3 regions of the Cellulomonas sp. HD19AZ1 genome follow, and region 3 is predicted to be linked to each of the others. Evidence: predicted binding sites of a transcription regulator. Region 3 holds the regulator's gene; each other region holds the start of a gene.
What was found. The regulator HrcA, encoded in region 3, represses chaperone genes, less so after heat shock. The targets are predictions, from matches to a motif close to TTNGCACTCGNNNNNNNCGAGTGCNAA.

Region 1: the regulator HrcA is predicted to act here: its motif matches at 1,223-1,249, upstream of groES (co-chaperone GroES).
Region 2: the regulator HrcA is predicted to act here: its motif matches at 1,128-1,154, upstream of groL (chaperonin GroEL).

Annotation. Positions count from the first base shown of each region.
Region 1 is NZ_SPHX01000001.1:57,017-59,279, reverse strand. Features, by position in the region: gene E4A51_RS00365 (WhiB family transcriptional regulator) at 261-557, shown strand; gene groES (co-chaperone GroES) at 789-1,082, opposite strand; gene E4A51_RS00355 (class I SAM-dependent methyltransferase) at 1,356-2,263, shown strand, end outside.
Region 2 is NZ_SPHX01000006.1:369,613-371,875, forward strand. Features, by position in the region: gene E4A51_RS14910 (glycoside hydrolase family 15) at 1-1,076, opposite strand, end outside; gene groL (chaperonin GroEL) at 1,306-2,263, shown strand, end outside.
Region 3 is NZ_SPHX01000001.1:502,805-505,067, reverse strand. Features, by position in the region: gene dnaJ (molecular chaperone DnaJ) at 1-485, opposite strand, end outside; gene hrcA (heat-inducible transcriptional repressor HrcA) at 568-1,590, opposite strand; gene E4A51_RS02280 (DUF3097 domain-containing protein) at 1,760-2,263, shown strand, end outside.

The DNA of each region.
Region 1 (2,263 bases), 450 kb from region 3:
CCGCGACCATGACGCGATTGTGCCAGCCACGGGCCGCGCCGCCCGCCTCGAGCGCGTCACGAGCTGGCGCGATCCGCCGGCGAACCGCGCCGCACCGCGCCGCATCGCGCCACCGAATCGCGTCAGCGAAGAGGGTCTTGAACAACTTCTGGCGCGGTTGTACGGTTACGGCACGTCAACACGGGCAACCGTCGACGGCGACCGACTTTCGTCCCGGCCACGAGCCGCCGGACGTGCCGCACGAATCGAGGAGGACCCCCATGGCTGAGATCTCGCGTCTGCCCGGACCGGTGATGGACCTGTGGGAGTGGCAGTTCGAGGGCGCCTGCCGCGACGCCGACCAGGACCTGTTCTTCCACCCCGAGGGCGAGCGCGGCTCGGCCCGCCGCCGCCGCGCCGAGGCCGCCAAGGCCATCTGCGCCACCTGCCCCGTCCTCAACGAGTGCCGCGAGCAGTCGCTCGCCGTGCGCGAGCCCTACGGCGTCTGGGGCGGCCTCTCCGAGGACGAGCGCGCCGCCGTGCTCGCCGAGCGCGCCGGCCGTCGCGTCACCGCCTGACCCGCACCGCCTGACCCCGCACCACCGACCGCGCCCCGGTCCGACGCCGACGTCGGCCCGGGGCGCCGTCGTCCCCGGCGCCGTCGTCGGCCCCACGACCGGGGCGGCGCGCGCCGTCCCCCTCACGACGCGGCCCCGCCGTCACGCGTCGCCCCACGACGACGAAGGCCCCCTCCGGGACGGAGGGGGCCTTCGTGCTGCCGGGGACGGGCCCCGGGTGCAGCGGAGTCGTCAGCCGACGATCGCGAGGATGTCGCGCGCCGAGAGGATCAGGTAGTCCTCACCGGCGTACTTGACCTCGGTGCCGCCGTACTTGGAGTAGATGACCTTGTCGCCGACGGCCACGTCGAGCGGCACACGGTTCCCCTTGTCATCGATCCGGCCCGGACCCACGGCCAGGACCTCGCCCTCCTGGGGCTTCTCCTTGGCGCTGTCCGGGATGACGAGACCCGACGCGGTCGTCGTCTCGGCCTCGAGGGTCTTGACGACGATCCGGTCCTCGAGGGGCTTGATGGAGACCGACACAGCGGACCTCCCCTTCGCATGTGAGTCGTTCTGAGGCAGTGTCTGCGCCGCACCGTCGCCGCCGTCGTCGCGGGTGCCGGGGCCACCTGTGCGGTTGGCGCCCCCTGACGGGACCGCCGGTTCCTCACTCTAGGAATGCGTTAGCACTCGGTCAACCCGAGTGCCAGCATCCGGGTCCCCGACCTGCACGGTGACGCGGCCGCGGCGCGGCGCCCGGACCGCCCCGTGACGCACCGTGACGTCCCGGCGGCGTGGCCGTGGGAGGCTGGGCGCGTGGACGACGCCGGGCTGGTCAAGCTCCTGCAGCCGGAGGGGTGGGCCCTGCTGCAGGCCCTGCCGCCGTACGACGAGCGGCTCGCGATGCCGATCGCCGAACGCCTCCAGAAGGAGGGTCTCGACCCCGCGCTCGTCGCGGCCGCGCTCACGCAGTCCCGGCTGCGCGCCAAGGCGCACGCCAAGCTCGGCGAGTTCGCCGAGGGCATGCTCTTCACCGTCGCGGGCCTCGAGCAGGCGACGCGTCTCGAGGTCGCGGCCCATCACGCGCGGCGGTACCGCGACGCGGGCTGCACGTACGTCGCCGACCTCACGTGCGGGCTCGGCGCCGACGCGCTCGCGCTCGCGGGCGTCGGGCTGCGCGTCCTCGCGACCGACGTCGACGAGACGACCGCGGCGCTCGCGACCGTCAACCTGCGCGCCTTCCCCGAGGTGCAGGTGCGCATGGCGGACGGCACGGCGCTCGACCTGGCGGCCGAGGGCGTCGACGGCGTCTACGCCGACCCCGCACGCCGCACCGGCAGCGGCCGCCGCGTCTTCGACCCGAGCGCGTACAGCCCGCCGCTGGACGCGGTCCTCGCGACCCGCGACGTCGTCCCGGCGCTCGGCCTCAAGCTCGGCCCCGGCCTGGCCCACCGCGACCTGCCCGTGGACGCCGAGGCGCAGTGGGTCTCGTCGGACGGCGAGGTCGTCGAGCTCGGCCTGTGGTTCGGGCCGCTCGCTCCCGACGGCCCCGGCCGCACGGCCCTCGTGCTGCGCGACGGCGCCGCGCACACGCTGCGCGCGGACCCCGACGGCGACGACGACGCGCCCCCGGTCGGGCCGGTGGGCGGGTACCTGTACGAGCCGGACGGCGCCGTGATCCGCGCGGGGCTCGTGGGCACGGTCGCCCACCGCGTGCGCGGACG
Region 2 (2,263 bases), on a different contig from region 3:
CCCGGCCCGAACGCCGCGACGACCGCGTCCCGCGCCCGTGCCGCGCCGGCGCGGGCCCGCGCGGCGTCGTCGGGGCGGTCGGCCGCCGACAGCACCGCCGCCGCCTGCTCGAGGCCGGCCACGAGCGGGGCCGCCGTGCCGAGCGTGACCTCGTGCTCGGCGACCTCCCAGTAGTCCGGCGACGCCGGCGGCAGGCCCCCGGCCACGAGCGTCAGCGCGTGCGCCGCCGACCGCGACACGAGCGGTGCGAGACGCGCCGCGACGGCCGGCCGCTCGGCCGCCGGCACCTCGGCGAGCACCAGGCCCGCCGCCCACATCGACCAGCCCGTGCCGTCGCTCTGCGTGCCGCGGTCGTCGGGCGGCCCGGAGCCGTCGGGCCGGTACCGCGCCTCGAACGACCCGTCCGGCTCCTGCACGTCCGCCAGGAAGTCGAGCAGCGCGAGCGCGTCCGCGACGCGGCCCGTGCGGGCGAGCGCGACCGCGACGAACGACGCGTCCCGCGGCCACACGTACCGCCAGTGCGGCGACCACCCGGCGACCACGACGCCGTCGACCGTCAGGGCGTGCAGGTCGAGCAGCGCCGCGCGTGCCAGGCCCGCGTACCGGCCGTCGTCGCCGGGCACGGTCCCGGCGGCGAGCCAGGCCCGCTGCTCGGCAGCGGCGGCCCGGGCGGCCCGCGGCCCGAGCGGCACCGTCGTCGTCGGCGTGCCGCCGAGCGCCGCGGTGAGCACCGCGACCGCCGGGTCGGGCACGCGCGTGCCCGGCAGGTACGTCGCGACGGCGGCCACGGGGACCTCGGCCCGCGCGCCGTCGGGCAGCACCGCGACCGCCTGCTGGTAGAGGTCGATCCGTGCGTGCGTCGTGCTCGACGCCCCGACGCCCGCGCCGACCCCGCCGACGGCCCCCGCCCCGGTGCCCGTCCCGGTGGACGACGCGGCGGCCGGAGGGCCCGGCGGTGCGGGGGCGGCGCGGTCCGCGGGCGCCGGCGCCACGGCCGCCAGCAGCGCCCCGACCAGCACGACGACCGCGCGGGCGCGGGCGCGCCGGGCGCGGCTCACGACGACGGCGTCGGGCACGACGGCACCCTAGACCTTCGCGGCGGGCGGACGGCAGGACCACGGGCGCTGCTTGCACTCGGAGGGGTCGAGTGCTAACCATTGACTTAGCACTCTCCGGTGGAGAGTGACAGCAGCACACCGGCCGTAGGTGAGGGCCGTCGCGCGTGGGACGTGAGCGCGCACGGCGGCCCGTCCGTCGCGGGCACCGACCGGCCACCCCACGAACCGGAAGAAGGATCACAGCCCCATGGCCAAGATCATCGCCTTCGACGAGGAGGCCCGGCGGAGCATGGAGCGCGGGCTCAACACGCTCGCCGACACCGTCAAGGTCACCCTCGGCCCCAAGGGCCGCAACGTCGTGCTCGACAAGAAGTGGGGCGCGCCGACGATCACGAACGACGGCGTCTCCATCGCCAAGGAGATCGACCTCGAGGACCCGTACGAGAAGATCGGTGCGGAGCTCGTCAAGGAGGTCGCCAAGAAGACCGACGACGTCGCGGGCGACGGCACCACCACCGCCACCGTCCTGGCCCAGGCGCTCGTGCGCGAGGGCCTGCGCAACGTCGCGGCCGGCGCCAACCCGATCGCCCTGAAGAAGGGCATCGAGAAGGCCGTCGAGGCGGTCACCGCCCAGCTGCTCGACCAGGCGAAGGAGGTCGAGACCAAGGAGGAGATCGCCGCCACGGCCGCGATCTCGGCCGGCGACCCGGCGATCGGCGAGCTCATCGCCGAGGCGCTCGACAAGGTCGGCAAGGAGGGCGTCATCACGGTCGAGGAGTCGAACGCCCTCGGCCTGGAGCTCGAGCTCACGGAGGGCATGCGCTTCGACAAGGGCTACCTGTCGGCGTACTTCGTGACCGACCCGGAGCGCCAGGAGGCGGTCCTCGAGGACGCGTACGTCCTGCTCGTCGAGTCCAAGGTCTCGAACGTCAAGGACCTGCTGCCGCTGCTGGAGAAGGTCATCCAGGCCGGCAAGCCGCTGCTCATCGTGGCCGAGGACGTCGAGTCCGAGGCGCTCGCGACGCTCGTCGTGAACCGGATCCGCGGCATCTTCAAGTCCATCGCCGTCAAGGCGCCGGGCTTCGGCGACCGCCGCAAGGCGATGCTGCAGGACATGGCCGTCCTCACCGGTGGCCAGGTCGTCTCCGAGACCGTCGGCCTCAAGCTGGACCAGGTCGGCCTCGAGGTGCTCGGCACGGCGCGCA
Region 3 (2,263 bases):
CGCCCGCCGCAGACGTCGCACGTGCGGGGCGACGTGCCCGGGCGGCAGCACGTGCCGCCGCACGTCGGGCACAGCACCGCGGTGTCGACCTGGATCTCGCGGTGCACGCCGAACGCGGCCTCGGCGAGGTCGAGGTCGAGGCGCACGAGCGCGTCCTGGCCGCGCCGCGCGCGCGGCGCGGGACCGCGCGGCGCACCGCCGCCGGCGGCGCCGAAGAACGTCTCGAAGATGTCCTGGAACCCGAAGCCGCCGCCCATGCCGCCGCCGGGCGACGACGGGTCGGCGCCCATGTCGTACGCGCGCCGCTTGTCGGGGTTGCCGAGCACGTCGTACGCGCGCGACACGTCCTTGAACCGCTCCTCGGTGGCGGCGTCCGTCCCCGCGACGTCGGGGTGCAGCTCGCGTGCGAGCTTGCGGTACGCCTTCTTGATCTGCTCGGGCGTCGCGTCGCGCGCGACGCCCAGGATCTCGTAGTAGTCGGTCACGTGGCGTGGTGCTCGCTTCCTGCTCGTGCGTGGCGTGGACGGGCCTGCGCGGGGCGCCGGACGGCGCGTGCGCGGCGCGCCGTCAGCCCGCGAGGATCCGGGTCAGGTACCGGGCGACGGCACGCACCGCCGCCATGGTCTGGGGGTAGTCCATGCGCAGCGGGCCGACCGACCCGAGCACGGCGACCGACGACCCGTCGCCGCCGTAGCCGCTGGTGACGATGCTGGTCTCCGCGAGGCCCTCGTGCTGCGTCTCGCGCCCGATGCGCACCGCGACGCCCGAGGCGTCCTCGGCCATCTCCGACAGCAGCCGCAGCAGCACGACCTGCTCCTCGAGCGCCTCGAGGACCGGGCCGAGGGTGTGCGCGAAGTCGGCGCCCGCGCTGCGCGCGAGGTGCGAGGCGCCGGCGACGACCACGCGCTCCTCGCTCTCCTGCGCCAGGGTCTCGGAGACCACCGCGACGACGGCGCGCACGAGGTCGCCGCCCGCGGGCGTGAACTCCGCCGCGAGGTCCTGCAGCGCGCCGTCCAGCTCGGCCAGCCGCATCCCGGCGGCCGCGACGTTGAGGCGCACGCGCAGACGCGCGACGACCGACTCGTCGAGGTCCTCGCGGAGCTCGAGCGTGCGCTGCTCGACGCGCCCGGTGGTCGTGATGATGACGACCAGCAGGTGCCGCGCGCCGACGGGCACGAGCTCGACGTGCCGCAGGGCCGAGCGCCGCAGCGACGGGTACTGCACGACCGCGACCTGGTGGGTCAGCTGCGCGAGCAGCCGCACGGCGCGGTCGATGACGTCGTCGAGGTCGACCGCCTCCTCCAGCAGCAGGCCGATCGCGCGCTTCTCGGCCGCCGAGAGCGGCTTGACGCCCGAGAGCTGGTCGACGAACACGCGGTAGCCGAGGTCGGTGGGCACGCGACCGGCCGAGGTGTGCGGCTGGACGATGAGCCCGGCGTCCTCGAGCGCGGCCATGTCGTTGCGGATCGTCGCCGGCGACACGCCGAGCGCGTGCCGCTCGGTGAGCGCGCGCGACCCGACCGGCTCGCGCGTCGCGACGTAGTCCTCGACGATCGCGCGCAGCACGTCCAGCCGACGGTCCTCGCTCATCTCGCCTCCTCCGTCGCCCGTGCGCCCACCCGTGCGGGGGGCGCCCCGCGGCCCGTGACGTAGCACTCGCCCGGACCGAGTGCCAATTCTACGCGGTCCCTCCGGCGGGACCACGGCGAGGCAGCGCGTCACCCGTCACGTCCCGCACGGACCTCCTAGAGTCTCCCGCGTGACCCACGACCGCTACGGCTCCGACGTGCTGTCGTCGGACCGCTCCGCCCCCCGCACCGCGCACCACCGCCCGCCGCGCACGGCGCGCGACCAGCCGGCCGAGCACGGCCTCGTCGTCGAGGACGTCGAGACCGGCTGGGTCGGCGCGGTCGTGCGGGTCGAGAAGTCCGGCGGGCAGCACGTCGTCGTGCTCGAGGACCGGCGGGGCCGCACGCGGACCTTCCGGCTCGGCCCGGGGTTCTGGGTCGACGGCGAGCCCGTCGTCCTCACCGCGCCCGTGACGTCCCGCGCGCCCGCCCGGCCGACCCGCACCGCGTCCGGGTCGGTCGCCGTGCCCGACGCACCGGCGCGCGTCGCGCGCGGGTCGCGCATCTGGGTCGAGGGCAAGCACGACGCCGAGCTCGTCGAGAAGGTGTGGGGCGACGACCTGCGCGTCGAGGGCGTCGTGGTCGAGCTGCTCGACGGCGTGGACCACCTCGCCGACGCGCTGCGCGACTTCCGG